Regions from separate parts of the Streptomyces sp. UG1 genome, predicted to be linked through region 4. Evidence: riboswitches for the same ligand, from Rfam matches in the RefSeq annotation. Region 4 holds a riboswitch; each other region holds the start of a gene.
What was found. Region 4 has a riboswitch for cobalamin ahead of ACP4J3_RS18055 (cobalamin biosynthesis protein). Riboswitches for the same ligand answer to the same signal wherever they lie in the genome.
Positions count from the first base shown of each region.

Region 1: it holds a riboswitch for cobalamin, as region 4 does, so the genes downstream of both, ACP4J3_RS12570 (prenyltransferase/squalene oxidase repeat-containing protein) here and ACP4J3_RS18055 (cobalamin biosynthesis protein) in region 4, are expected to answer to the same signal.
Region 2: it holds a riboswitch for cobalamin, as region 4 does, so the genes downstream of both, ACP4J3_RS28335 (ABC transporter substrate-binding protein) here and ACP4J3_RS18055 (cobalamin biosynthesis protein) in region 4, are expected to answer to the same signal.
Region 3: it holds a riboswitch for cobalamin, as region 4 does, so the genes downstream of both, ACP4J3_RS40715 (ribonucleoside-diphosphate reductase subunit alpha) here and ACP4J3_RS18055 (cobalamin biosynthesis protein) in region 4, are expected to answer to the same signal.

Region 1 covers NZ_JBNGGG010000009.1:135,652-142,672, forward strand. Annotated here, with positions in the region: gene ACP4J3_RS12565 (SCO2322 family protein) at 1-492, opposite strand, end outside; gene ACP4J3_RS12570 (prenyltransferase/squalene oxidase repeat-containing protein) at 489-1,715, opposite strand; cobalamin riboswitch at 1,829-1,968, opposite strand; gene ACP4J3_RS12575 (phosphotransferase) at 2,034-2,519, shown strand; gene ACP4J3_RS12580 (RidA family protein) at 2,527-2,892, opposite strand; partial or broken gene ACP4J3_RS12585 (nuclear transport factor 2 family protein) at 2,941-3,399, opposite strand; gene ACP4J3_RS12590 (MBL fold metallo-hydrolase) at 3,408-4,433, opposite strand; gene ACP4J3_RS12595 (aldehyde dehydrogenase) at 4,577-6,034, shown strand; gene ACP4J3_RS12600 (ferredoxin) at 6,041-6,274, shown strand; gene ACP4J3_RS12605 (TetR family transcriptional regulator) at 6,569-7,021, opposite strand, start outside.
Region 2 covers NZ_JBNGGG010000027.1:54,975-61,995, forward strand. Annotated here, with positions in the region: gene ACP4J3_RS28320 (methylmalonyl-CoA mutase family protein) at 1-106, opposite strand, end outside; gene ACP4J3_RS28325 (enoyl-CoA hydratase/isomerase family protein) at 294-1,352, shown strand; gene ACP4J3_RS28330 (class I SAM-dependent methyltransferase) at 1,413-2,153, opposite strand; cobalamin riboswitch at 2,337-2,524, shown strand; gene ACP4J3_RS28335 (ABC transporter substrate-binding protein) at 2,581-3,612, shown strand; gene ACP4J3_RS28340 (FecCD family ABC transporter permease) at 3,609-4,622, shown strand; gene ACP4J3_RS28345 (ABC transporter ATP-binding protein) at 4,619-5,392, shown strand; gene ACP4J3_RS28350 ((2Fe-2S) ferredoxin domain-containing protein) at 5,394-5,792, shown strand; gene ACP4J3_RS28355 (YHS domain-containing protein) at 6,220-6,900, opposite strand.
Region 3 covers NZ_JBNGGG010000047.1:61,071-68,091, reverse strand. Annotated here, with positions in the region: gene ACP4J3_RS40715 (ribonucleoside-diphosphate reductase subunit alpha) at 1-1,702, opposite strand, end outside; cobalamin riboswitch at 1,827-1,967, opposite strand; gene ACP4J3_RS40710 (GNAT family N-acetyltransferase) at 2,020-2,526, opposite strand; gene mctP (monocarboxylate uptake permease MctP) at 2,599-4,209, opposite strand; gene ACP4J3_RS40700 (DUF3311 domain-containing protein) at 4,206-4,460, opposite strand; partial or broken gene ACP4J3_RS40695 (CstA-like transporter-associated (seleno)protein) at 4,509-4,676, opposite strand; partial or broken gene ACP4J3_RS40690 (carbon starvation CstA family protein) at 4,702-4,836, opposite strand; gene ACP4J3_RS40685 (GntR family transcriptional regulator) at 4,845-5,609, opposite strand; gene ACP4J3_RS40680 (extracellular solute-binding protein) at 5,915-7,021, shown strand, end outside.
Region 4 covers NZ_JBNGGG010000014.1:171,510-178,530, forward strand. Annotated here, with positions in the region: gene cobN (cobaltochelatase subunit CobN) at 1-675, opposite strand, end outside; gene ACP4J3_RS18050 (cobyric acid synthase) at 672-2,183, opposite strand; gene ACP4J3_RS18055 (cobalamin biosynthesis protein) at 2,180-3,121, opposite strand; cobalamin riboswitch at 3,224-3,363, opposite strand; gene ACP4J3_RS18060 (hypothetical protein) at 3,482-3,703, opposite strand; gene ACP4J3_RS18065 (anion permease) at 3,762-5,006, opposite strand; gene ACP4J3_RS18070 (lysozyme) at 5,160-5,918, opposite strand; gene ACP4J3_RS18075 (class II aldolase/adducin family protein) at 6,126-6,815, shown strand.

The sequences.
Region 1 (7,021 bases), on a different contig from region 4:
CTGCTCGCCGCAGCCCTTCCGCGGATAGCCGGCGATCGCGCACAGCAGGGCGTCGGTGTCGTAGCGCAGCGGCTTGGCGACCGCGGCCAGGACCTCCGCCGTCGTCGCGTCGGGGGCCACCCGGGCGCAGGCCGTGCGGCGGGCCGGGGGCGTCTCGCCCGACGGGGCGTCGGCCGGCGTACCGAAGTCGAGGACGAGGGCGACCCGCTTCGTGCCGTCCTGCGCGGGTGTCCGGGCGCAGATCACCGCGAACTCGGCCGCGCCCCTCGGCTGCGCCGCGTCCTTGGAGTCCGCGCTCACCGCGAAGCGGAAGCCCTGCACGTCGCCGTCGGAGGGGCGGGCGGTGGCGGGGCCCTGGGTGGCGTAGATCCAGGTGTCGCCCTTGCGCTCCCAGAAGGACCAGTAGCGGTAGCCGGCGGCCTGGGCGGCCTGGGCCGCGCCGGTCAGGAGGACCAGCGCGGCGAGGAGAAGAGCGACAACGCGGCGGATCACTGCCGTCCGCCCTTGTTGCGGCCGCTCAGCAGGAAGCCGATGCCGATGCCGACGACCAGGAAGACACCGATGTACCACCAGGCGCCGAAGGGGTTGTCCCCGTCGTCCGTCTTCTCCCCCTTCTCCTCCTGGCCGGCTGCCTTCTGGGGTGCCGGGCCGGTCGCGTTGAGCTGCTTGACGAGATCCACGCCCCCGAAGTCGCGCGGGTCGGTGCCGGTGGCGTGGGCGGCGAAGATGAGCTGGGCGTAGGCGGCCGGGCCGCTCTGCTCGGCCCACTTGGCGGAGTTCTGCTCCAGCCAGCGCAGCGGCTTTTGGGCGGCGCCGGCACCGGACCGGGCGGCGAGCGCGACGACCGCGTCGGCCGTGTTGCCGTAGTCGGGCTGGTCCTCGGCGCCGGGGAGGGCGGACTTGAGGTGGCCGTCCTCGGCGAGGGCCCGGGTGAGGTAGGCGGCGCCGTTGGCCGCGGCCTGCTGCGGGGTCCGGTCGCCGCCGTCGGCGCAGGTCGCGTCGGAGGCGGTGGTGCCGGGGCGCACCACGAGCCCCTTGCCGAGCGCACCGAGGATCCCGGCGGCCGTGGCGTCGGCGTTGGCGACCAGGGTGCCCTTCTTGTCCGGCTGGAAGGCGAAGGCGCCGGCGCCGTCACCCGTGCACGGCAGGGCGAGTTCGACCAGGGCGTCGTACGGAGACCGCCCGCCCTTCACGACGCCTGCCGGCTTCTCACCCACGGCGGCGAGCGCGCCGATCACGACCGACGTCGAGTTGGTGTCGCTGGCCCCGACCGCCGCGTACCCCCACCCCCCGTCCTTGTTCTGCACGGACTTCAGCCAGGACACCGCCTTGCCGGTCGCGGCGTCGTGCCCACCGAGTGCGGCGAGTGCCTGTACGGCGGCGGCGGTGCTGTTGGTGTCGACGGGGGTCTTGGCGCCGCAGTCGGCGTCGGCGTCGGCGCGGTAGGGCGCGAAGGCGCCGTTCGCGCACTGCTGCCCCAGCAGCCAGTCCACCGCCCCCTTCGCCGGCCGCACGCCCACCGTGTCCTGCGCGAGCAGCGCGAGGGACTGCCGCCAGACGCCGTCGTAGGTCGGGTCGGTGCCGCCGTACAGCTCGGCGGGGTACGCCCGGGACGGCGACGTGGAAGGGGACTCGTCGGCGGCCGCGGCCGGCGCGGCCGCGCCGATCACGACGGCGACGGCGGCCAGGACCGCGGCGCTGCGGCGGACGTACATGATCGGCGGGTGCCCTTCCCTAAGGGGAACCGGGCAGCACAGGGAGGACCCCCGGCGGCTCGGCTCCGTATACCTCGACGGTGCCGTGCTCCGGCCGGCTGCCGGGCACGTGAGCCGGTCACTGCCCGTACGCGGAGATCCGGCTCACCGGCCTTCGACGACCGGTTCACGGTTGCGGGTCAGCGCCGGATTTGCACCGGCTTTCCCCCGTACGGGTGTGATGACGACGCCGACACTCTACCCGCCCGTAACCGGGACCCCGAGGGCCGCCTGTGCGGGCCGGGGTACGGTCCTCGCACGACGGAGGGGGCGGGGTCGGTGGGGCGACTGCTGGGGACGGGGCGCACGGCCGACGTGTACGAGATCGACGAGGCATGGGTGCTGCGGCGGAACCGGGAGGGCTACGGGGACGCGCTCGCCGAGGGCGCGGTGATGGCCCACGCACGCGCCCACGGCTATCCGGCGCCCCGGGTACGACTGGCCGACTCCTCGCGGACCGAGCTGGTGATGGAGCGGCTGCCGGGGCCGACGATGCTCGGGGCGCTGACCGGGGGGACACTGGGCCCGGACGAGGCGGGCGGCATCCTCGCTCACCTGATCCTCGCCCAGGCCGCCGTCGTCGCCGAGCCCGTCGCCGAAGCCGCCCGCTCCATCCTGACGTCCCTGCTCGCCGACCCTTCCGACCTCACGGAGGCCGGCCTCACCGAGGCCCTGCGCCGGCGCGCGGTCAATCCGACGATGACGCCGCGCGAGATCGAACTACTCGGTGACACAGAGGCGTTGATCCGTACGCTCATGCGCTGATGGCCCGTCAGGCGACGACGGCCACCGCGTCCACTTCGACCAGCACACCCTCCCGCACCAGCCGAGCCACAACCGTCGTACGGGCCGGAAGGGTAGGGCAGTCCGTGAAGAACTCCCGGTAGACGCGGTTGAACTCGGCGAAGTGGGTCCGGTCGGAGAGATAGCAGGTGCAGCGTGCGATCGACCGCCGGTCGCCGCCCGCCGCCGCGACGACGGCCTCGACGTTGGCGAGCACCTGTCGTGCCTGTGCCCCGAAGTCGCCCGGCATGGCACCGGTCGCCGGATCCAGCGGTCCCTGGCCGGACGTGAACAGCAGGGGCCCGCTGCGCACACCCTGCGAGAGCGGCGGCTCGCTGCCGTCGGGGAAGCGGATGAAGGGGGCGCGGTCGGTGTGGACGACGTCGAGGGCGCCGCGGCCCTGTCGTGGGGTGGGGCCGCCGAACGGGAGGTGGAGGGTCCGGGAGGTGAGCAGCCACTGGTCGGACACGCGGCGGAACGTGTCCTCGTAGTGGCCGACCTGGACCGGCGGGGCGGCCGGCACCATGCCGCCCGTCCAGCCTTCGACGCGGTACGTGGTGAAGTACGACGTCGCCTCGGCCGTGTCCTCCGACGTCACCGTGACCCGGATGTTGGACATGACCCGCCGCGAGAGCTTGTCCGCCGGCCGTGCGCCGAAGTACGCCCGCAGCGCCGCCCGTCCCTCCGAGCGGCGCCCGTCCCCCGGAGCAGGCCACTCCCACCAGCCGTCCTCGGTGAACAGCTCGGCGACGGAGGCCGGTTCGCCGAGGTCGAGGCGGTGGACGAAGTCGAGGATGACGCGCTCGCAGGCGCGTTCGGCGAGGAGTCGGTCCAACGGGGCCAAGGCGTTCGGCGTGTTCATGGTGACTGTTATACGGTCACGTACGTCACCGGCTCACTCCCCGCCACCGCCTCCGCCCGCCCCAGCTTCACCAGCCGTCGCAGGTGGGCCTCGGCCTCCGAGACCGCGATGTTCCGTGACCCGTAAGGGATCTGCTCCCAGGGCCGGTTCCACTCCATGCGCTCGGCGAGCTGCCAGGGGGTGAGGGGCTCGGACAGCAACGCCAGCAGTCCGGTGAGCCGTTCCTCGTGGTGGGCCAGCAACTGCCGTACGCGGGACGGGGCGTCGGTGAAGGGGTGCTGGTGGGCCGGGAGGATCTCGGCGGGGGTGAGACCGCCGACGCGTTCGAGGGAGGCGAGGTAGTCACCGAGCGGGTCGGTGACCGTCGCGTCGTCGGGGTCCTCGTACAGGCCGATGTGCGGGGTGATCTCGGGGAGTAGGTGGTCGCCGGAGAACAGGCGGCCGTGGCCGGGCAGTTGGGCCGGGTGGTCCTCCTCCAGGTGCAGGCAGACATGGCCGGGTGTGTGACCCGGGGTCCAGATCGCGCGCAGGCGGCGGCCGGGGAGGTCGAGGAGTTCGCCGGGGACGATCTCGCGGTCGGGGAGGGCGGGGGAGAGGCCGGGGAGTGTGCGGGGCCGGCCCGCCCGCAGGGGCGCGATGTGCTCCTCGGGGGCGCCGGCCGCGGCGAGCTTGGCCGCCATGTACGTGAACCAGCGCTCGGGGCGGGTTCCGCGCGCCCTGCGCACGATCGAGAGATCCGCCTCGTGCATCGCGATCCACGCCCCGGACGCCTCGCGCACCCGACCCGACAGGCCGTGGTGGTCGGGGTGGTGATGGGTGATCACGACACCGTGGATCTCCGCGACCGACGTGCCGCAGGCCGTCAGTCCCTCCGCGAGGATGTCCCAGGACGCCGGGTCGTCCCACCCGGTGTCGACCAGCACCGGGCCGCGGCCGGTCTCGACGACGTACACGAGGGTGTGGCCGAGCGGGTTGTCAGGGATGGGGACCTTCACGGACCGGACGCCGCCGCCGTGGTCGTACACCTGCGTCATGGGCCTCCCCCATCTTGGCTTCCCGTCCTGGCTTCGCCTCGTCCGCCGTCGGCCCGCCGCCTGCCCGCCCACGACCATTGCCCACTATAACTAGAACTGGTATCAGTTCTGAAACAGCGTCAGCTCCGCAGGAGGCGTCGGCCATGACCGAGCTCGTGGAACACGGACAGCTTTTCATCGGCGGGGAGTTGACCGATCCCCTGGGCAAGGACGTCATCGAGGTGATCTCGCCGCACACGGAACAGGTCATCGGACGCGTGCCGCACGCCTCGCCCGCCGACGTCGACCGGGCGGTCGCGGTGGCGCGCAGGGCGTTCGACGAGGGGCCCTGGCCGCGGATGAGCCTCGACGAGCGGATCGAGGTCGTCACCCGCATCAAGGACGGGATCGCGATGCGGCACGAGGAGATCGCGCGGGTCATCTCCTCCGAGAACGGCACCCCGTACACCTCGTCCGTGATGGTGCAGGCGCTCGCCTCGATGATGGCCTGGGACGCGGCGATCACCGTCGCCCGCGGCTTCCCGTACGAGGAGAGGCGCGACGGCGTGCTCGGCAAGCTGCTGGTGCGGCGCGAGCCCGTCGGCGTGGTCGCGGCCGTCGTGCCGTGGAACGTGCCGCAGTTCACCGCCGCCGCCAAGCTCGCGCCCGCGCTGCTCGCGGGCTGCTCGGCGATCCTGAAGGTGTCGCCCGAGACCCCGCTGGACGCCTATCTGCTGGCGGAGATCGTCGCCGAGGCGGGGCTGCCCGAGGGCGTGCTGTCGATCCTGCCCGCCGACCGCGAGGTCAGCGAGTACCTGGTCGGACACTCCGGTGTCGACAAGGTCTCCTTCACCGGCTCGGTGGCGGCGGGCAAGCGGGTCATGGAGGTCTGCGCACGCAATCTCACCCGCGTCACCCTGGAGCTGGGCGGCAAGTCGGCCGCGGTGATCCTGCCGGATGCGCATGTCGACACGGCCGTGGTCGGCATCGCGCCCTTCGCCTGGATGATCAACGGCCAGGCGTGCGTGGCGCAGACCCGCATCCTCGTGCCGCGCAGCCGCTACGACGAGTTCGCCGAGGCCTTCGCCGCCACCGCGGGTGCCTACAAGGTCGGCGACCCGCTCGATCCGGCCACGGAGGTGGGGCCGCTGGTCGCCGAACGCCAGCGCCGGCGCAGCCTCGACTACATCCGCATCGGCCAGGAGGAGGGCGCGAAGATCCTCACGGGCGGCGGGCGTCCGCCGGGCCTGGACCGGGGCTGGTACGTCGAGCCGACCCTCTTCGGCGACGTCGACAACTCGATGCGGATCGCCCGCGAGGAGATCTTCGGCCCGGTGATCTGCCTCCTGCCCTACGGCGACGAGTCCGAGGCCGTGAAGATCGCCAACGACTCCGACTACGGCCTGAGCGGCAGCGTCTGGACGGCCGACACCGCGCACGGCATCGAGGTCGCGCGGCAGGTCCGTACCGGCACCTACTCGGTGAACACCTTCAGCCTGGACATGCTGGGCCCGTTCGGCGGCTACAAGAACTCCGGGCTGGGGCGGGAGTTCGGGCCCGAGGGGTACGGCGAGTACCTGGAGCACAAGATGATCCACCTCCCGGCCGGCTGGGAGGCGTGAGGGGGCATGGGCGACCGCTGGCACGTCGAGGTCGACCGGTCGGTGTGCATCGGCTCGGCCCAGTGCGTCCACCACGCCCCCGACCACTTCCGCCTCGACGCCGGCCGCCAGTCCCATCCGGCCGACCCGGAGACCGACGCGAACGAGCGGATCCTGGCGGCGGCCGAGAGCTGCCCGGTGGAGGCGATCGTGGTCACGCTGCTGGGGAGCGGGGAGCCGGTGTTCCCGCCGGAGGAATAGGAAAAGTCCCCTTTGGGGGGTTTCATTTCGGACCGTGTGTCCTACCCTGAAAGTAGGCCTACGGGACGAGTGAGGGAGTTCGAACCGGAGTAGCCGACTCTGGCAGGAAGCAGACGGTTTCCGCCGGGGCCGACGTCGACGGTCCGGGCTGAGAGGCCTGAAAGTCGGAAGACCGAGAGGTCGGAAGACCGGAAGGCGACCCCTATCACCTGATCCGGGTAATACCGGCGAAGGGAACCCGTCTCGTAGGTCGTTGTCGTGCGTCCGTGGGGTCGTGGCTCATGCGTCCGCGGCTCACGTGTCCGTGGGTGCCGTCAGGTCGATCAGGCGGCACACCGTCTCGATGTCGATCTTCACCTGGGCGATCGAGGCGCGGCCCGACAGCCAGGTGATCAGGGCCGAGTGCCAGGTGTGCTCGATGACGCGGACGGCGGAGAGCTGCTCGGGCGTCGGGTTCTCCAGCCCCATCGCGTCCAGGATGATCACCGTGGTCTGCCGGGAGACCTGGTCGACCTCGGGGGACACGCTCCGGTCGGCGAACGTCAGCGCCCGGACCATCGCGTCGGCCAGATGCGGCTCGCGCTGCAGGGCACGGAAGGCGCGCATCAGCGTCTCCGCGACCCGCTCCGCGGCCGTCTCGCCCTGCGGGGGCTTCTTGCGCAGCGTGCCGTGCATGTGCTCGAGCTGGTCCTGCATCGTGGCGACCAGCAGATGCACCTTGGACGGGAAGTACCGGTACAGCGTGCC
Region 2 (7,021 bases), on a different contig from region 4:
TGCCCGACTTGCGCAGCACACCTGCCACCAGGTGTTGCCACTGCTCATGGGTTGCGTCAGGGAACTCGGCGGCCAGCGAGAGCCCGTCGTCAGGCAGGACCGTCATGCTCGGATGCTAGGTCAGATCGTCAAAGGAGCAGCAGTGGGCACGGCTGTGACCTTTCCCTCTTCCGCACTGTGACCTGGGTCTCCGGGTCGTAGTGTGGCACCCTCGGCGGTGGATTTACTAGGACGTCCAACTATATAACGGTGCCGGGAAGATCGTCCGTGACCTGGAAGGGGCCAACGAGATCATGAGCGCCGCCGAAGAGCCGGTCCTGCTGCACACCACCGGCCGGGCGGGCCGCATCATCCTCAACCGGCCGAGGGCCCTCAACGCCCTCACCCACGCGATGGTCCGCCGCATCGACGAGGCCCTCACCGCCTGGGAGCACGACCCGGCCGTCGAGACCGTCGTGATCACCGGCGCGGGCGAACGCGGCCTGTGTGCGGGCGGCGACATCCGCGCCATCCACGACGACGCGCGCGACGGCGACGGCACCGCCGCGGCCGCGTTCTGGCGCGACGAGTACCGCCTCAACGCCCGGATCGCCCGCTACCCCAAGCCGTACGTCGCCCTCATGGACGGCATCGTGATGGGCGGCGGCGTCGGCCTCTCCGCGCACGGCGCGTTCCGCGTGGTCACCGAGCGGTCCCGGATCGCCATGCCCGAGACCGGCATCGGCTTCGTCCCGGACGTCGGCGGCACCCATCTGCTCGGCCTCGCGCCGGGCGAACTGGGCACCCATCTCGCCCTCACCGGGGCGCAGATCGGGGCCCGGGACGCCATGCTGTGCGGGCTCGCCGACCACTACGTGCCGTCCGCCGCGCTCGGCGACCTGGTCGCCGACCTCGCCGAATCGCCCGTACGGGACGCGCTCGCCCGGCATGCGCGGCATTCCCCGCCCCCGGGCGAACTGGCCGAGTGGCGCGACTGGATCGACGCGTGCTACGCCGCCGACACCGTAGAGGCCATCGTCGATCGGCTGTTCACCTGCGGTGACCCGGCCGCCAAGGAGGCCGCCGAGACCCTGCTCGCCAAGTCGCCGACCGCCCTCAAGGTCACGCTGGCCGCGCTGCGCCGCGCCCGCCGGCTCGGCGCGCTGGAGCGGGTCCTGGACCAGGAGTTCCGCGTCTCCTGCGCGGCGCTGGCCTGCCCCGACCTGGTGGAGGGGGTCCGCGCCCAGATCATCGACAAGGACCGCGCCCCGCGCTGGTCGCCGGCCACCCTCCCCGAGGTCACGGAAGCCGACGTGGAGCGCTTCTTCGCGTCACTCGGCGAGCGCGAACTGGGGCTCGCCGTCGCCGGCTGACCGTGAGGAGATGGAGGAAATGACGGACTCGGAGCGGCTGATCGCCGGCCCGGACGGCCGTCAGGCGCGGCAGCGCAGCATCTCCAGTGGCGGGTTGGCGCGGAAGTCCGCCCAGAAGTCGGCGCCGTACTCGCGCAGGCCGGCCTCGGACACCTCCAGCGGGACCCAGGTCACCTCGCTGAATCCGGCCGCCCGCAGGGACGCTTCGTAGACCTCGCGGCGCGGGGCGGCGCTGATGATGCTGACCGGCGGGTCCAGCAGCGCCGTGACCCGGAAACGCGGCCCGGTCGCGGCTTCCTCGCCGGTCGGCTCACAGCGGAAGCCGTACTTCTCCAGCGACGACGGGTCGGGGCGGTAGTCGGGGGACTGGGCCAGCACGAAGAACTCGGCGCCGGGCAACAGGCTGCGGTGCACGTTGCGGCACATCCGCTCCATGGCGGCGACATCCTGGGCGTAGTTGAGCAACTGCACCCCCAGTGCGATGTCGAACTGCCGGTCCATCGGCCGCAGTTCGGTGACATCCCCCACCTCGTAGCGCACCCCGAGCGGCTCACGCGCCTCCAACTCGCGCGCCGCGGCCACCATTTCCCGGGAGATGTCGACGCCGAACACCTCCGCGGCGCCGCGCCGCATGAACTCCCTGCTGTAGAAGCCGGTGCCGGAGGCCAGGTCGAGGACCGCCTTGCCGCGCACGTCCCCGACCATGGCCAGGAAGCCGGGCACCTCCGCATACCGCGTCAGCGGCAGGGACTTGAAGCCCTCGAACGCCTCACCGATCTCGTCGTACTGCTGCACGCTCACCGCGTCGTCCTCCCGTGTGCATCGTCGATGCCCTCGGCGTCGGCCCCCGCGCCCCGGGACACACCGTGGCCTGTGGCGGGCAGTCTTCCCGCACCTCGGCGCAGGGCCGTACTGGCAGAAGCCACAAAGATCCGGACCTCGCCCCGGGTTCCCGTACAGGCGGGTGGGGCGGCCATACGGACTTGGTAGCCTCATCAGGCCAGTCGAGCCACAACCGAGGCCAGGGAATCCGGTGGGAATCCGGAACTGACGCGCAGCGGTGAGGGGGACGGGCGGGGCACGGCAGGTTCACAACGCCACTGGGAGACCGGGAAGGCGGCCCCGACCGGACGAACCCGAGTCCGAAGACCTGCTGGCACCTCACCGCCGCCCGGCGGGGAGGACGTCCGTAGGCCAGGCTCCGCGTACGAGCCCCGACACCCGAGGCATGCCCGTGCTCCGTACCCCCGCACTTCTCCTTGCGTCCGCCCTGCTGCTCACCGCATGCGGCGGCGGCGCCTCCGACGCGGACACCGCGAAGCCCGCCGGCGCGGGCTACCCCCGCACGATCGACAACTGCGGCCACAAGGTCACCCTGAAGTCCGCCCCGCGGCGCGTCGTCTCCCTCAACCAGGGCACCACCGAGATCCTGCTCTCCCTCGGCCTCGCCGACCGCATGGCGGGCACGGCGACCTGGACGGACCCGGTGATGAAGGGGCTGGAGAAGGCGAACGCGGCCGTGACCCGGCTGGCCGACGACAACCCCTCCTTCGAGAAGGTCCTGGACGCCGAACCCGACTTGGTCACCGCCTCGTTCGTCTCCACCCTCGGCAAGGGCGGCGTCGCCACCCGCGAGCAGTTCGAGAAGCTCGGCGTGCCCACGTACGTCTCGCCCTCCGACTGCTCGACGGGCAAGGACAACGACAGCGGCGGCGACGGATCGCGCAGCGAGCCGCTCACCCTCGACGCCGTGTACGGCGAGATCCGCGACCTGGCCCGTGCCTTCGGCGTCGACGAGCGCGGCGAGAAGCTCGTCGCCGAGCTGAGGCAGCGGGTGCGCGCGGCCACCGACGGGCTGCACGCCCCCGATGTCTCCCTCATGTACTGGTTCGCCAACTCCCAGTCGCCCTACCTCGCCGGCTGCTGCGGCGCGCCCGGCGCCATCACCCGCGCGGTCGGCGCGAAGAACGTCTTCTCCGACACCCACGACGAGTGGCCCCAGGTGGGATGGGAGACCGTCGCCGACCGCGACCCCGACGTCATCGTGATCGGCGACCTGACGCGCAGGCAGCAGACCGCCGAGAGCGCCCGCGCCAAGATCCGCTTCCTGGAGACCAACCCCGCCACCCGCAACCTGACCGCCGTGAAGGAGAAGCGGTACGTGCTGCTCAGCGGGCAGGCGATGAACCCGACCATCCGCACGGTCGAGGGGATCGAGAAGGTCGCCGCGGGGCTGCGCGACTTCGGGCTCGCCAAGTGAGCGTGCGCACCCTGGTGTTGACCGGCGGCGGACTGGCCGCGCTGCTCGCGTCGGTCGCCGTCGCGGTCACGATCGGGCCGGCCGACATCTCCACGGCCGACGTGTGGGCGTCCGTGGCCGCTCATCTCGGGCTCGGCGAGGGCGCGTTGGCGCCCCTGCGGGACGGCATCGTGTGGAACCTGCGGATGCCGCGCACCCTGCTCGCCGCCGTGTGCGGGGCCGGGCTTGCCGTGTGCGGGGCGGTCATGCAGTCGCTGCTGCGCAATCCGCTGGCCGACCCGTTCGTGCTCGGGGTGTCCTCCGGCGCGTCGACGGGGGCCGTCGCCGTCGTGGTGCTGGGAGTCGGCGGGGGAGCGGTGTCGCTGTCGGCCGGTGCCTTCCTCGGCGCGCTGCTCTCCTTCGCGATGGTGCTGCTGCTCAGCCATCTCCTCGGCGGCAGCACGGACCGGGTCGTGCTGTCCGGGGTGGCGGCCATGCAGCTCTTCTCCGCACTGACCTCGTTCATCGTGCTGACCTCCGCCGACGCCGAGACCACCCGGGGCGTGCTGTTCTGGCTGCTGGGCTCGCTCACCGGCGCCGACTGGGGGCAGGTGCTGCTGTGCACCGCCGTCCTGGCCCTGGTCCTCGCCGTCTGCCTCGGCTACGCCCGCACCCTGGACGCCTTCGCCTTCGGTGACGACGCCGCAGCCGGGCTCGGCGTCCGCGTCGCCCGCACTCGGCTGGTGCTGCTCTGCGGAACCGCGCTGCTCACCGCCGCGCTGGTGAGCAGCGCCGGCGCGATCGGCTTCGTCGGCCTGGTCCTGCCGCATCTCACCCGCGCCCTGACCGGCTCCGGCCACGCCCGCCTGCTGCCGGTCACGGCGCTGACCGGAGCCGTGTTCCTGGTGTGGGTGGACACCGCCGCCCGCACCCTCCTCGACCCCCAGGAGGTCCCGGTGGGCGTGGTCACGTCCCTCATCGGCGTACCGGCGTTCGTGGCCGTGCTCTACCGGGGACGGAGGAAGGCATGACGAGCCTGCGGGCCCAGGGTGTCGTACGGCGTGTCGCCGGCCGGGTCATTGTCGACGGCGTCACCCTCGCCCTGCGCCCCGGCGAGACCGTCGGCCTGCTCGGACCCAACGGCTCCGGAAAGTCGACGCTGCTCAGACTCCTCGCCGGCGTCCTCGCACCCACCGCCGGGGTCGTCACCCTGGACGGACGCCCGCTCGGCGACGTCGGCCGCCGTGCCGCCGCCCGGCGCGTCGCCACCGTCGAGCAGGACGCCCACACCCAGACCGAACTCACCGTCCGCGACGTCGTCGCCCTGGGCCGCATCCCGCACCGCCGCGCCTGGACCCCGGCCACGGCCGCCGACGCCGAGGCGGTCCGCGCGGCCCTGGAGCGCACCGGACTGACCGACCGGGCCGGCCAGTCCTGGCACACCCTGTCCGGAGGCGAACGCCAGCGCGCCCAGATCGCCCGCGCGCTCGCCCAGGAACCCCGCGAACTCCTCCTCGACGAACCCACCAACCACCTCGACATCCAGCACCAACTCGACCTGCTGGACCTCGTCGCGGCCCTCCCGGTCACCACCGTGATCGCCCTGCACGACCTCAACCTCGCCGCGATGTACTGCGACCGCCTGCTCGTCCTGCACGCCGGCCGCGCGGTCGCCGAGGGCACCCCGGCCGAGGTCCTCACCCCCACCCTCATCGAGCAGGTCTACGGCGTCCGCGCCGAGGTCACCGACGACCCCGGCCACCCGGTGATCCGCTACCTTCGGCCGGCCGGGCGGTGCTGACGTGCCGACACCGCCCGAACAGCCCGTACCCAGCCGGATCGTGGTCTGCCGGGACTGCTGCTGCGGGACCCCGAAGGTGCCCGGGGTCGATCACGCCCAGCAGACCGCGCGCCTCGCCGAGCACGCGCCGGTGCGCATCTCCGACTGCCTCGGCGTGTGCGAACACGCCAACGTGATCGTCGTCCAGCCCTCCGCCGCCGGCCGCGCCGCGGGCGCCCGCCCCGTCTGGCTCGGCCTCGTCAACGACCTCGACGCCACCGAGGACATCCTCACCTGGGTCCGCTCCGGCGGCCCCGGTGTCGTACCCTGCCCCGACATCCTCGACCTCTACACCTTCACCCCGCCCGGGCGGGCCAGACCGAAGCCGGGAACCACCGCCGAGGCCCAGCCGGACGACTGAGGCGGCCAGGGCGGGGGCCTCGGGTGCCGTTGCTCAGGGCTGCGGCGAAGGCCGGGGGCCGCTCGCAGGCCGGGACGGGGAGCCGTGAGCGACGGCATTCGGTGGCTGATCGACGGGATTCGGTGGCTGATCGGGCACGCGGGGAGGGGCCCGATGGTCGGCGCGGTCTTCGCCGGGCGACGGAGCCGGGGGCCCGTGACGGGGCGCCGCGCTACATCGAGAACAACGCCCACCGCCGTGCGGGAGGCCGCGTGTATAGGGCCGGTGCTCAAGCGGCTGTGGGAGCAGGGTGCGTGGGGATCCGGTGACGGTGCGGGCGGCCCGGCATGACGACGCATGTGTCACGGCGTTCGTGCAGAAAGCCCAACCACGGTGTCCGGGCCAACGACCCGTACCCGGAGACCAACTGCTTCGAGCCGCCCCACGGTCACTGAACGACCTCGTCCCGGCGGTTCTCCTCGAGCGATACGCCATGCTCCTCGGCGAAGATCCGCCGGCACTGGCCGTGGCAGAAGCCGTGGACGGTGCCGTCGTACTCCAGGGTGAGGTCGGTGGTGTTCAGGTCCACGGTCATGCCGCACACCGGGTCGACGACATGGCCCGGCGGCAGGTCCGCGGTGGACCTGCGGGCGATGGCGTCGCGGTGCGGGGCGGTGAGGTGGCGGATGAGGTCCAGGCTCCCCATGGCGCGGCCCAGTACGCCGAGGCTGCCTTCGGTGACGCCGATGACATGGATCCACGCATGCGGCTCGTGCCGCAGCCGGTCGGGGTCGCGGCCGGCCGCCTTCTCGGCCTCCGCCAGGGCCTGGGTGAGGCAATCGATGACATGGCCGCTCATGTCCTTGCGCCAGGCGGCCGGTGCGCTGACCCGCACCACGTAACGGGGCGGGTCGGCGGGATCCACCGACTGCCGTCCGCCCACCACCCAGGTCGTCGGCTCGTGGATCAGTACTTGCGTCCAGGACCGGGCCGCTTCGAGGACTTCGGGGGCATGGGAGTCGTCCGGCTGGTCGGACGCCATGAGTAGCTCGATCATCCGGCGGGCCAGCCACTCGCGCTGTGCGGAGTCCAAGGCGCCCGGGGGTGCGAAGAGTTCGATGAGAATCACCCTCTCAGGCTGTCCCCGAGCACTGCCGTCGGGCGTCGCCCCGAGGGCGTCACTCGGGGCTACTCCCCGGGGAGTGGCGGGGCTACTACGCGCGGAGTACCGCCGAGACGGGGGCGTGCGC
Region 3 (7,021 bases), on a different contig from region 4:
CGGTACGGGTCTTCTCCCAGGCCGGCAGCGGACCGCCCCGCTCGGCGAGGTCGGCCGAGGCCTCGTACGCGGCGAGCATGATGCGCTCGGCGATACGCGTGGAGAGGTCCTTGGCCTCCGGCGAGTCGAAGGGCAGCCGCAGCTTGAAGAAGACGTCCTGCAGCCCCATCGCGCCCAGGCCCACCGGCCGCCACTTGGCGTTCGACCGGCCCGCCTGCTCGGTCGGGTAGAAGTTGATGTCGACGACGCGGTCCAGGAAGGTGACGGCGGTGCGCACGGTGGCGTCGAGCCGCTCCCAGTCGATGTCGCCGGTCGCCGTGTCCACGAAGGTGCCGAGGTTGACCGACCCCAGGTTGCAGACCGCTGTCTCCCCGTCGTCGGTGACCTCCAGGATCTCCGTGCAGAGGTTGGAGGAGTGCACGACATGGCCCGGCAGCGCCGTCTGGTTGGCGGTGCGGTTGGCGGCGTCCTTGAAGGTCATCCAGCCGTTGCCGGTCTGCGCGAGGGTGCGCATCATGCGGCCGTAGAGGTCACGGGCCGGGATGGTCTTCTTCGCGAGCCCGGCGGCCTCCGCCTTGCGGTACGCCGCGTCGAACTCCTCGCCCCACAGATCGACCAGCTCGGGCACGTCGGAGGGGGAGAACAGGCTCCACACCTCATCGGCGTTGACCCGGCGCATGAACTCGTCCGGGACCCAGTGCGCGAGGTTCAGGTTGTGCGTACGGCGGGCGTCCTCACCGGTGTTGTCGCGCAGCTCCAGGAACTCCTCGATGTCGGAGTGCCAGGTCTCCAGGTAGACCGCGGCCGCGCCCTTGCGCCGGCCGCCCTGGTTCACGGCGGCGACCGAGGCGTCGAGGGTCTTCAGGAACGGGACGATGCCGTTGGAGTGCCCGTTGGTGCCGCGGATCAGCGAACCGCGGCTGCGGATGCGGGAGTACGCGATGCCGATGCCGCCGGCGTGCTTCGAGAGGCGGGCGACCTGGTGGTAGCGGTCGTAGATGGAGTCCAGCTCGTCGAGAGGGGAGTCGAGGAGGTAGCAGGACGACATCTGGGGGTGCCGGGTGCCGGAGTTGAACAGGGTGGGGGAGGAGGGGAGGTAGTCGAGGCGGCTCATGAGCCCGTAGAGCGCGGCGACTTCGTCCACGGAGCGGGGGGTGTCGTCCTCGGCGAGGCCCGCCGCGACGCGCAGCATGAAGTGCTGGGGCGTCTCGATGACCTTGCGGGTGTGGGGGTGGCGCAGGAGGTAGCGGCTGTGCAGGGTGCGCAGGCCGAAGTAGCCGAAGCGGTCGTCGCCCGCCGGGTCGATGAGCGCGTCCAGCCGGGCCGCGTGGACGCGCGCGAACTCGGCGGTCCGGTCGGCGATGAGGCCCTCCCGGTGCCCGACCGCGACCGACTCGGTGAAGGACGTCACGCCCTGCGAGGCGGCCTCGGCGGCGATGGAGATGGTCAGCAGCCGGGCGGCCAGCCTGCTGTAGGCGGGGTCCTCGGAGATGAGACCGGCGGCCGCCTCGGTGGCCAGCTCGCGCAGCTCCGTCTCGTCCGCGAGGGCGGACCGGCCGCGCAGCGCGGCGGCGGCGACCCGGCCGGCGTCGGCGTCGGGGAGGTCGGCGGTCAGCTCGGTGAGGGTCCGCAGCAAAGCGGTTCCCGGAGCGTCCTCGTTGGTCGGGACGGCTGAGGCCGGGTCTGCTGGCGCGATGGTCACGTGGGGGCTCTCCCTCGCTCGGCACGGGGGCCTTGCGGAGGGCAGGGGCAGCTCACGAGCGCACGCGGCGTCGCGTCCACCGGCCCATTCCACGAGGCCCGGACGTCAGGGCGCACCGGCCGGGTGGCCGGGCGCGCTGTCGGCAGGTCCTCGGACTGACTCCTGTGCACGGCGTTTTTCGGGAACGGACATGCACAAGTACACCGTTGCGGGACAGTTCCGGATTCGCACCGGATTCCCCTGCGGCGACAGCGAGGAAGAGCATACATCTTGTGCTCGCCCGCCACGCCACCCCCAGATGTTGTGTCGCGGTGGTTTCAGAGCGTCAACTCGTAGGTGAGGAGAGTGATGTCGTCCAGATGCGGGATCGGGTTCCAGTCCCGCTCGGGTGTGCGGACGAAGCCCATGCGTTCGTAGATGCGGTGAGCGCCGTGCATCGTGCGCTGGGTCGACAGCACGATCCGTACGCAGCCCTGCGTGGCCCGTGCACGGTCGACGCAGGCGCGTACGAGGGCCTCGCCGGCGCCCCGGCCCCGCGCGTCGTGCGCGACCGCGAGCATGCGGATCTCGGCCTCGCCGGGGGCGGCTATGTCGGCCATCGGGCCGCCGCTCGGCACGAAGGTCACGCCGCCCAGCAGCCGGCCGCTCTCGACGGCCACCAGCACCTCGGCGGCGGCCGCCCGCTTGGCCACGTCCCTCAGCTCGGCCAGGTATGCGTCACTCTCGCCGAAGTCGAGGAGGCCGTCCTGGAGGTAGGCCTGGGCGGTGATCTCGCCGAGCCTGTCGTATTCGCCGGGTTCCGCCTGCCGGATCGCGATGTCCATGCGGGCGAGTCTGCCGGACGGGTACGACAACGGGCCGCCGGATTCCTCCGGCGGCCCGTCGGCGTCAGGTGCTCAGTGGGACGATCCCGCGGTCGCCGGAGGCAGTTCCACCTGCACGCCCGGGTCGCCCGCGTCCGCCGTGTAGTCCTCCAGCCTGGTCTCGTCGACGCCCTCGGGCGCCTTCGCCGCCTTCAGGACGAAGGTCAGGACCACCGTCACCACCACGTTCAGCACGAACGCCGTCAGACCGATGTAGCCGATCTCACCGATGCCGGGGATCTCCGCCGAGGAGCCGCCGAAGTGCTTCTGCGTCGGGGAGGCGACCCCGTACGCGGCGACCGTGCCGTAGATCATGCCGACCGCCCAGCCGCCCAGCAGCGCCCAGCGGTGGAACCAGCGGGTGAACAGGCCGCCGACCAGGGCCGGGAAGGTCTGCAGGATCCAGATGCCGCCCAGGAGCTGGAAGTTGATGGCGACCGTCTTGTCCATCGCCAGGACGAAGACCAGCGCACCCACCTTCACCAGCAGGGAGACCAGCTTGGAGACCTTGGTCTCCTGCTCGGCCGTGGCGTCCGGCCTGATGAAGTCCTTGTAGATGTTGCGGGTGAAGAGATTTGCCGCCGCGATGGACATGATCGCCGCAGGCACCAGGGCGCCGATGCCGATCGCCGCGAAGGCCACGCCCGCGAACCAGTCGGGGAACATGTTCTCGAAGAGCTGGGGGATCGCCAACTGGGGGTTGGCGACGATGACTCCGGCCGCGATGGCCATGAAGCCGAGCAGCGCCAGCATGCCGAGCATCAGGGAGTACAGCGGCAGGATCGTCGTGTTGCGGCGGATCACTTCACGGCTGCGCGAGGACAGCGTCGCCGTGATCGAGTGGGGGTACATGAAGAGTGCCAGTGCCGACCCGAACGCCAGCGTGGCGTACCCCCAGTGCCCCGCCGCGGGCGGGATGAGCCCGCCCACACCGTTCTCCGTGTACTTCTTGTCCGCCGCGGCGAAGATCTCGTCGAACCCGCCCAGCTTGATCGGGATGTAGATGATCGCCACCGCGATGACGATGTAGATCAGCGTGTCCTTCACGAACGCGATCAGCGCGGGCGCGCGCAGCCCGGAGGAGTACGTGTACGCGGCCAGGACGCCGAAGGCGATGAGCAGCGGCAGGTCCTTGATGAACCAGTTGGTGTTCTCGCCGCCGCCGATGCCCATCACGTCCAGGACGGCCTGGATGCCGACGAGCTGGAGCGCGATGTACGGCATCGTCGCCAGGATGCCGGTGAGGGCCACCGCCAGCGACAGGCCCTTCGAGCCGAAGCGGCCGCGCACGAAGTCCGAGGTCGTCACATAGCCGTGCTTGTGGGAGACCGACCACAGGCGGGGCAGGAAGGTGAAGATCAGCGGGTAGATGAGGATCGTGTAGGGCACCGCGAAGAAGCCCGCCGCGCCGGCCGCGTAGATCGCCGCCGGGACCGCCACGAAGGTGTACGCCGTGTACAGGTCGCCGCCGAGCAGGAACCAGGTGACCCAGGTGCCGAACGACCGGCCGCCCAGGCCCCATTCGTCCAGGGTGTTCTCGTTGGCGGCCTTGCGCCAGCGCGCGGCCAGGAAGCCCATGACCGTGACGAGCAGGAAGAAGAAGATGAAGACGGCGAGTGCGACGCCGTTCACGCCGTCCTTCACTTGCCACCTCCACGTCGTGCGCGCTGGTCACGCTGCCACAGTTTGTACGCGATCATCGTCAGCGCGGTGGAGATGAGCACCCACAGCATCTGGTACCAGTAGAAGAACGGAATGCTGGCGAACTCCGGATCGGGCTTGGCGTACGAACCGACCCACAGCATCGCCACGAAGGGCGCGACGAGACAGAGCGCGATGACGACCCGTACGGGCGTCACCACCGGCCCTCTGTTCGCTTCTGATGCATCTGACATCTGACGGCTCCGTCCCCTCACTGATCGCCACAGAAACGCGCAGGCAATCTAGGTGACGGTGCACCGACAGCGGAAGACCCTGTCCGCATACCGGATGTGGAGGAATGGTGTGTACGGCGGCCGCGGGTCGTTCTCCTGACGGTCGGTCCGCATCCGCTCGAAGTCGCGCCGGGTGGGCACCCTCGCGTCCGGGTGCTCGCTCCGTACATGCGCGGCATAGCGGTCGTATGGCGCCCGCCAAGGAGAACACCTTCTGCCGGCTCGCGGTGAGCGTCACGGTGGCGTCCCGGGCGAGCGGAACCCCGGTGATCCAGGCCCACTTCAGGCGCCCCGACTTCACCAGCGGCGTGGTGCAGACCGCGAGGGCGACGGCCGCGAAGTGGCCTAATCCTGCGGCCGCTTCAGCCGCGCCACGAACTTGTAGCGGTCCCCCCGGTACACCGACCGCACCCACTCCACCGGCTGCCCCTCCCGGTCCAGCGAGTGCCGGGAGAGCATCAGCATCGGCAGGCCCACGTCGGTGCCGAGCAGGCCCGCCTCGCGCGGGGTGGCCAGCGAGGTCTCGATGGTCTCCTCGGCCTCGGCGAGATGGACGTCGTAGACCTCGGCGAGCGCGGTGTAGAGGGAGGTGTACTTCACCAGGCTGCGCCGGAGCGCCGGGAAGCGCTTCGCGCTGAGGTGGGTCGTCTCGATGGCCATCGGCTCGCCGTTGGCCATGCGCAGTCGCTCGATGCGCAGCACCCGGCCGCCGGCCGTGATGTCGAGCAGGTCGGCGAGGCGGTCGTCGGCGGTGATGTAGCCGATGTCCAGGAGCTGGGAGGTCGGCTCCAGGCCCTGGGCGCGCATGTCCTCGGTGTACGAGGTGAGTTGCAGGGCCTGCGAGACCTTCGGCTTGGCGACGAACGTGCCCTTGCCCTGGATGCGTTCGAGGCGCCCCTCGACGACCAGCTCCTGAAGGGCCTGGCGCACGGTCGTGCGGGAGGTGTCGAACTCGGCCGCCAGCGTGCGCTCGGGCGGGACCGGGGTGCCCGGCGCCTGGGTCTCCGTCATGTCGAGGAGGTGCTTCTTCAGGCGGTAGTACTTGGGCACGCGGGCGGTACGGACGGCAGCGCCGTTCTCGTTCTCCGCACTGCTGACGTCGGTGCTCATGCTTCGCCTTCCCGGCTCCGGATGCGGGTCACATCGTGATCCCTTCTGTATACCTTCGCCGCCACTTTTGGTCTAGTCCATAGCGCTGAGTGGTCTAGCGGCGAGATTACTCCGGCGCCGGGGATTTCGCTGGCTTCTTACTTAAAGGTTCCTGCATATGTAGGTCGCATAACGGCTGGTCAGGGCCCTTTCGATGACCCTTGACAGGGCTTTTGGTCTGGTCCAAGCTCCCCGTACTGGTCTACACCATTGGTCCAGGTCCCGGCCCGTGGGCGGGAGGTGTGGGCATCCCTGAGGAGGGTGGCGTGAAGCGCAAGCTGATATCCGCGATCGGTGTCGCGGGCATGATGATCTCCCTGGCGGCGTGCGGGGGCGACAACGGGGACGGCGGGGACAAGGCCGGGGCGGACGGCTACGAGGGTCAGACGCTCACCGTGTGGGTGATGGACGGCTCCTCCCCGGACCAGTGGCAGAAGGACGTCGCCGCGGCCTTCGAGAAGAAGACCAAGGCGAAGGTCGAGTTCAAGATCCAGCAGTGGAACGGCATCCAGCAGAAGCTGACCACCGCCCTGTCGGAGGAGAACCCGCCGGACGTCTTCGAGATCGGCAACACCCAGACCCCGGCGTACGCCAAGACCGGCGGCCTCGCCGACCTCGCCGACCTGAAGACCGAGATCGGCGCCGACTGGACCGAGTCGCTGAACGAGTCCTCCGTCTTCGACGGCAAGCAGTACGCGGCGCCCTGGTACTTCGCCAACCGCGTCGTCCTCTACAACAAGAGGATCTGGGCCGAGGCGGGCATCAAGGACACCCCCAAGACCCGCGACGAGTTCTACGCCGACCTCGAGCAGATCGGCGAGAAGACCGACGCCGAGCCGATCTACCTGCCCGGCCAGAACTGGTACCACTTCGTCGGCCTGGTGGTCGGCGAGGGCGGCGAACTGGTCAAGAAGGACGGCGACAAGTGGGTCTCCAACCTCGCCGACCCGAAGGTCGCCGCCGCCATGGAGACGTACAAGAAGTTCCAGGCGCTGTCCAAGGCGCCCAAGGACAAGGACGAGTCCACCCCGCAGCAGGGCGAGGTCTTCGGCAAGGGCAACGTCGGTGCCTTCATCGGGATGGGCTGGGAGGCCGGCATCGCGATCGAGGCCAACAAGAAGATCGAGAAGGAGATCGGCTACTTCACCATCCCCGGTGCCACGGCCGACAAGCCCGAGGGCGTCTTCCTCGGCGGCTCCAACCTCGCCGTCGCCGCGGGCAGCAAGAAGCAGGAGCTGGCCAAGGAGTTCCTGAAGATCGCCCTGTCCGACGAGTACGAGGGCGAGCTGGCCAAGCTCAACGGCGTCATCCCCAACAAGGAGTCGCTGCAGACCAACCTCAAGGGCAACGTCGTCGCCGAGGCCGCCGCGCCG
Region 4 (7,021 bases):
CTGCGAGGCGTGCGTGCCGCCGGCGGCGAGGACGGTGGCGACCAGGGCGTCGGCCTTGGCGAGGATCTCGTAGAGCCCCTCGTCCGCGCCGCGCAGCGAACCGCAGTACACGGGAAGGGCGTTGGCGCCGTGTGCCTCGACGGCGTCGCACAGGGTGTCCACGAAGGCGGTGTTGCCGCTGAGCTCATGGGCCCGGTAGAAGAGCACACCGACGGTCGGGCGGCCCTCGACGAAGGGACGCTCGCCGTGGACGCCGTACTCCGGCATCTTCCGCGGCTCGACGAACCCCTCGCCCGTCAGCAGCACGGTGTCGGAGAGGAACCGGGCGAGCTCGGTGAGGTTGGCGGGCCCGCCCTCCACGAGGTACTTCAGCGCCTCGGCCACCACACCGGCCGGGACGGACGACTCGGCCATCAACTCCGCGTCCGGCACGGCCTCGCCGCCCAGCAGCACGGTCGGGACGCCCGACGCCTTGAGCGCCGCGAGCCCGTCCTCCCAGGCCCGCTTGCCGCCCAGCAGCCGTACGACGGCGATGTCCGCGCCGTCGAGCAGAGCCGGCAGCTCGGTCTCGGTGTCCACGCGGGTCGGGTTGCCGATCCGGTAGTCGGCACCGGAGGCGGCGCGGGCCGCCAGCAGATCCGTGTCGGCGGTCGACAACAACAACACAGTGCTCATACGGGCGCTCCCGGTGGAATGAAAGGCAGTCCTTGCGGCGCGCCCGACTCGATGAGCCGCCAGAGCGCGTCCGTGTCCGCGTGCTGTTCGATCAGATCGCCGAGCCGGTCCAGCTGCTCCTCGCGCAGCGCGGCGAACGAGGTGTCGGGGGCCGGCACGAAGCGGCGGCCCGCGGCGGCGGCCACCTCGCGCAGGAAGGCCCGCCGGAAGCCGTCCGACTCCAGCGAGCCGTGCCAGTGGGTGCCCCAGGTCTGGCCGACCCGGCAGCCGTCCAGGAAGGGATCGCCGCCCGATATCTCGGCGACTCCGTGATGGATCTCGTATCCCTCGACCGCCTCACCCAGGGCCTTGCCCACCGGCCGCGTGAGGGTCTTCTCCCGGGCGAACCGCACCCGCACGGGCAGCACCCCGAGCCCTTCCACGTGCCCCCGCCGGCTCTCGACCTCGTCCTCGATGTGCTTCCCGAGGACCTGGAAGCCACCACAGATCCCGAGGACCGGTCGCTGCTCGGCGGCCCTGCGGACCAGGGCCTCGGCCAGCCCGCGCTCGCGCAGCCACTCCAGTGCGCGGACGGTCCCCCGGGTGCCGGGCACGACCACCAGGTCCGCGTCGGCCAGCTCCTCCGGCCGGTCCACGAACCGCACGACGACGCCCGGTTCGGCGGCGAGGGCGTCCACGTCGGTGAAGTTGGACATCAGGGGGACGGCACAGACGGCGACCCGCAGTACGTCCTCGCCGACGGGCGGGGCGAGGTTCGACTCCCGGACCGTCCCGCGCAAAGAAACGCGCAGCCCGTCCTCCTCGTCGATCCCGAGCCCGTGCCGGAAGGGCAGGACGCCGTAGGTGTGCCGTCCGGTGAGCCCGTGGAGCATGTCGAGGCCGGGTTCGAGCAGCGAGACGTCGCCGCGGAACTTGTTGACGAGGAACCCGGCGATCAGCCTCTGGTCCTCTTCCGACAGCAGCGCGACGGTCCCGAAGAAGGAGGCGAAGACACCGCCGCGGTCGATGTCGCCCACGACCAGCACGGGCAGCCCGGCATTGCGGGCGATCCCCATGTTCACGATGTCGGTGCGCCGCAGATTGATCTCGGCCGGACTCCCCGCCCCCTCACAGATCACCGCGTCATACGTGCCCCGGAGTTCGGCAAGACAGTCGAGCACGGTGCCGAGCAGCTTCTGCTGCCGCCCGCCGTGGTACCCGCGCGCGCTCAGCTCACCGACCGGCTTGCCGAGCAGCACGACCTGGCTGCTCTGCTCGCCACCGGGCTTGAGCAGCACGGGATTCATGAGTGCGGTCGGCTCGACGCGGCAGGCCTGCGCCTGCATGGCCTGCGCCCGCCCGATCTCGGCACCCTCTTGGGTGACGAACGAGTTGAGGGACATGTTCTGCGCCTTGAACGGCGCGACCTTCACGCCCTGCCGCACCAGCCACCGGCAGATCCCGGCCGTGACGACGCTCTTGCCGGCGTCGGAGGTGGTCCCGGCGACCAGCAGCCCACCGCCCGTCATGACGTACGCCCCTTCGCGACACGGCGCGCGGCGACACAGACGCCGAGCGCCAGCCAGCCGACGCGCTGCGACAGCCGTACGGCACGTTCGATGTCGGCCGTGCCGACGCTCCGCCCGGATGCGTTGAGCACGGGCCGGTGCTCGACCCGCCCGCCGTAGGACAGCGTCCCGCCGAGCCGGACCCCGAGCGCCCCGGCGAACGAGGCCTCGACGGGCCCGGCGTTGGGGCTCGGGTGCTTGGCGGCATCGGTACGCCAGGCCCGTACCGCTCCACGGGGATCACTTCCGGCGACGGCGGCGAGTACGGCGGTCAGCCGTGCCCCCGGCCAGCCGGCCAGGTCGTCGAGCCGGGCCGAAGCCCAGCCGTAGCGCCGGTACTTGGGCGACTTGTGCCCGACCATGGCGTCGAGCGTGTTCACGGCCCGGAACCCGAGGAGTCCCGGCACCCCGCCGACGGCCCCCCACACGAGCGCCCCCACCACCGCGTCGGAGGTGTTCTCGGCCACGGACTCCACGACCGCGCGCGCGATCCCGTCCGCGTCCAGCGCCTGCGGATCCCGCCCGCACAGATGCGGCAGCCGCGCCCGCGCCGCCTCGACGTCCCCCGCCTCCAGGGCCCGTCCGATGACCCGCGCCTCCCGGGCGAGTGAAGTCCCGCCGACGACGGCCCAGGTGGCGGCGCCGGTCAGCGCGACGGCAGCGGCGGGAGACGTACGTACGACACGCGCGGCGAGCGCCCCGGCGGCGACGGCGCCACCGGCGCACACGGCGGTGTGCATCACACCCCACGCGCGGTCGTCGCGCCACAACACCTTCTCGACGGCACCGGCGGCCCGGCCGAACGCGGCGACCGGATGCCCCCGGCGTGGATCGCCGAGCAGCAGATCGCCGAGGAGCCCGGCGGCGGCGCCGTACGCGAAAACGCGATCGGCTCGCATCGGGGTCAGCCGACCGTGAGGTCAGACGTGGGTCCGCAGTTGCGTGTCGAGCGGCAGGCGAGCATCGCGTTGTGTCCTCACTCAGGGTGTCCACGCCCTGGTTCGACGAGACCGGCGGTGAGAGTTCCTGGCTCCCGGGGCTTACTACCCCGGTGACAGTGGCGGGACCGCGCCGGATTCTCACCGGCTTCCTCTCCTGCCGCCGTACTTGGCCCCGGAAGTCCACCACGGCGTTGGAACGGGCGTCAACTTGCCGTTGACCTGCGACGGGAGAGTGTGCGAAGGCCCACACAGCAGTGAGGTGCGGGACGGTTGTCCGTCCCGCACCTCGGGTGCTTCAGGTGGTGCGTGTGGTGTGGTTCAGGCCACGATCAGATAGATCCCGTACGCCACCGCCGCCGCGCACGCCGCGAAGCACGTGTACGCGCCGGTGACCGCGAGGGCGGCCGAGCCGCCCTGGGCCGAGGCCTTCTCCTGGCGGGACAGGCCCGCGATGCCGAGGGTGAACAGGCCCACCAGGGCCACCGTGACCACGAGGCTGACGCCGAAGACGGAGCCGAGGGCCGCCCAGTCGATCTTCATGGTTCTTCTTTCCTGAGTAAGTCCGAGTGAGCCTGAGTGAGGGGAGTGACCGGGCGGGTCAGACCGTGGCCTGGGACGGCGCCGACTCGGTGGTCGACGCGGCCGGGATCGTGGTCGCCAGTTCCTCGGCCGCCGCGTTCGCGGGGACCGCCGGGGGCGGGGTCACGGCGGCGATGGCGGTGGTGACCACGCCGGGCGACTCCTCGCTCTCGTTGACGTTGGTGTGGTCGACGACCTCGCGGCGGGAGACCTTCCAGATCGCGGCGCTGGAGGCGATCAGGAAGACGGCGACCACGGCCGTGCCCCAGCTTCCGAGGCCCGTCACGTACTCCGCGAGCGCGGCGACCAGGGCGGCGGCCGGGAGGGTCAGGCCCCAGGCGACGAACATCCGGGTGGCCGTGGACCAGCGGACGACGCCGCCCTTGCGGCCGAGGCCGGCGCCCATCACCGAACCGGAGACGGAGTGCGTGGTGGACAGGGAGAAGCCGAGGTGGGAGGAGGCCAGGATGACCGTGGCGGCGCTGGTCTGGGCGGCGAAGCCCTGCTGCGGCTGGAGGTCGGTCAGGCCCTTGCCCATGGTGCGGATGATGCGCCAGCCGCCGAGGTAGGTGCCGAGCGCGATGGCCAGGCCCGCGGAGAGGATGACCCACATGGGCGGGTCGGAGTCGGGGGCGACGGCGCCGCCGGCGACCAGGGCGAGGGTGATGACGCCCATCGTCTTCTGCGCGTCGTTGGTGCCGTGCGCGAGGGACACCAGGCCGGCGGAGGCGATCTGGCCGCTGCGGTAGCCCTTGGCGGCGGCCTTGCCGTCGGCCTTCTTGCCGAAGGTGTACGTCAGGCGCGTGGCGAGCAGCGCGGCGATGCCCGCGACCAGCGGGGCGGCGATCGCCGGGATCAGCACCTTGGTGACCAGCACGTCGCCGTGGACCGCGCCGATGCCGGCCGAGGCGATGGTGGCGCCGATCAGACCGCCCATCAGGGCGTGCGAGGAACTGGAGGGCAGGCCCACCAGCCAGGTGAGCAGATTCCAGAGGATCGCACCGACCAACGCGGCGAAGATGACCTCGGGACGGATGCCGGTCTCGTCGACGAGACCTTTGGAGATCGTGTTGGCGACCTCCACGGAGAGGAAGGCGCCGACAAGGTTCAGTACGGCGGACATGGCCACCGCGACCTTGGGCTTGAGCGCACCGGTCGAGATGGTGGTGGCCATCGCGTTGGCGGTGTCGTGGAAACCGTTCGTGAAATCGAACGCGAGTGCGGTCACGACCACAATCGCGAGGATCAGCGAGAAGTTTTCCATTTACCCAGGCAATCGTTCGAGGTCATTGGCCGGACGAACGTAGGTAACCTGGGTGAACGAAAGGTGAACTGAGGGGGGCCGCACGGTGTCCTGGGGTGCCGGAAGGGGAGACCTTCGGTCCGCCGGTCGGTGTACGGCCCAAGCGTCGCCCGGCTAGTAGCCCCGGGCGAACTTCCTCAACTGGGCCATGGAGCCGTTGAAGAGATTTTGGTCACCCGGCAGGCTGCCGCCGTTGTCGTACTGCCAGAAGGTCCAGAACCGCCATCCGGCCGGCATCGTGCCCGCGGTCGAGGAGTTGTAGCGGGCTATCCACAGGGCGTGGTTGGAGGCGAAGGCGCGGCTGGTGCCGGTGCAGGTGTTCCACCAGTGGGTGGTGGTGTAGATCACCGGGCGGCGGCCGGTCAGTCGTTTCACCTCGTCGCTGAAGGACTGGATCCAGTTGACCATCTTCGCCTTGCTCAGCCCGTAGCACTTGTGCTTGCTGTACGGGTTGTACTCGATGTCGAGGGCGGGCGGCAGGGTCCAGCCGTCCGACCGCCAGCCGCCGCCGTTGCGTACGAAGAACGCGGCCTGGGTCCTGCCCGACGACTTGTTCGGCACGGCGAAGTGGTACGCGCCGCGGACCAGGCCCGCGTTGCGGGAGCCGTTGTACTGCCGGCCGAAGTAAGGGTTGCGGTAGGTGTGGGACTCGGTCGCCTTGACGTAGACGAACTTGGCGCCCTTCGCCTTCGAGCTCTGCCAGTTGACGTCCTTCTGGTGCGAGGAGACGTCGTGGCCCTTGGGCTTGCTCGCGGCCGCGGCCGGGATCTCGGCGAGGGCGGTTCCGCTGAGGGTGAGGGCCGCCACGGATATCGCTACGAGGCGGGAGCGGTGACGGGAGCGGTGACGGGACGGTTTGCGATCACGAGCCATATTTCCCCCCGGAATGGCGACGTGCACGACAAATCTCCCAGAGAGTACTGGAAGATCGTTGAATGCCGATCGTTCTCAGGCCAAGGGTGGGGCGAGGGTGATATGTCCCTGTGTGTGCCCTTCCGGACGCCGGTCTTCCCCTCTAAAGTGCGCCGCCCCGGCGGTGACTTGACGCGGTGTCCGGGGCCTGGCTGGCAGGATCGCCGCATGGGTGAGCAGCAGCGGGATCAGCGGGGCGTACGGCCCGAGGAGGCGGAGGCGTGGGAGACGCTGGTGGCGACAGCGCGGCGGACGGTGGCGGACGGGCTGGTCGTCGGGACGTCGGGCAATGTGTCGGTGCGGGTCGGGGAGACGGTGCTGGTCACGCCGTCGGGAGTGCCGTACGACCGGTTGTCGGCGGAGGATGTGACCGGGGTCGATCTGGACGGGCGGCAGGTGCTGGGGGCGCTGGTGCCGACCAGCGAACTGCCGATGCATCTGGCGATCTACCGCGCCACGGACGCGGGTGCGGTGGTCCACACCCATGCGGTGCATGCGACGGCCGTCTCGACGCTGGTGACCGAGCTTCCGTTGATCCACTACATGGCCGCGGCGCTGGGGGGACCGGTTCGTGTGGCTCCCTATGCGACGTACGGCACCCAGGAGTTGGCCGAGAACATGCTCCGGGCCCTCACCGACCGCACCGCCTGCCTCCTGCAGAACCACGGCACGATGGCCTGCGGCGCGACGCTGGACCAGGCGTATGACCGTACGGCCCAACTGGAATGGATGTGCCGGGTGTGGCTGACGGCCTCGTCGGTTCCGGGGCTGGCGCCGTCGTTGTTGTCGGAGGGGCAGGTGGCCGAGGTGGGGGAGCGGTTGCGGGGGTATGGGCAGCGGGGGCCCTCCGGGGGTTGAGCCGGGGATGCCTGCGGCGGCCTGTGCGGGGTGTGTGTGGGGGGGGCGTGGCGTCTGCGGGTGCGTTGTGGGTCGGGGCCGCGCGGAGGGTCCCGGGCGCGCATCTTTCAGTCCGTCCGGCGGGGCGCGTCGGAGCTGCAAACCGGCGGTGGGGGTGGGCTGCGTGCCTCACTCCAAGTCGGGCTCCCACTGGCCCCTCCCCGCCT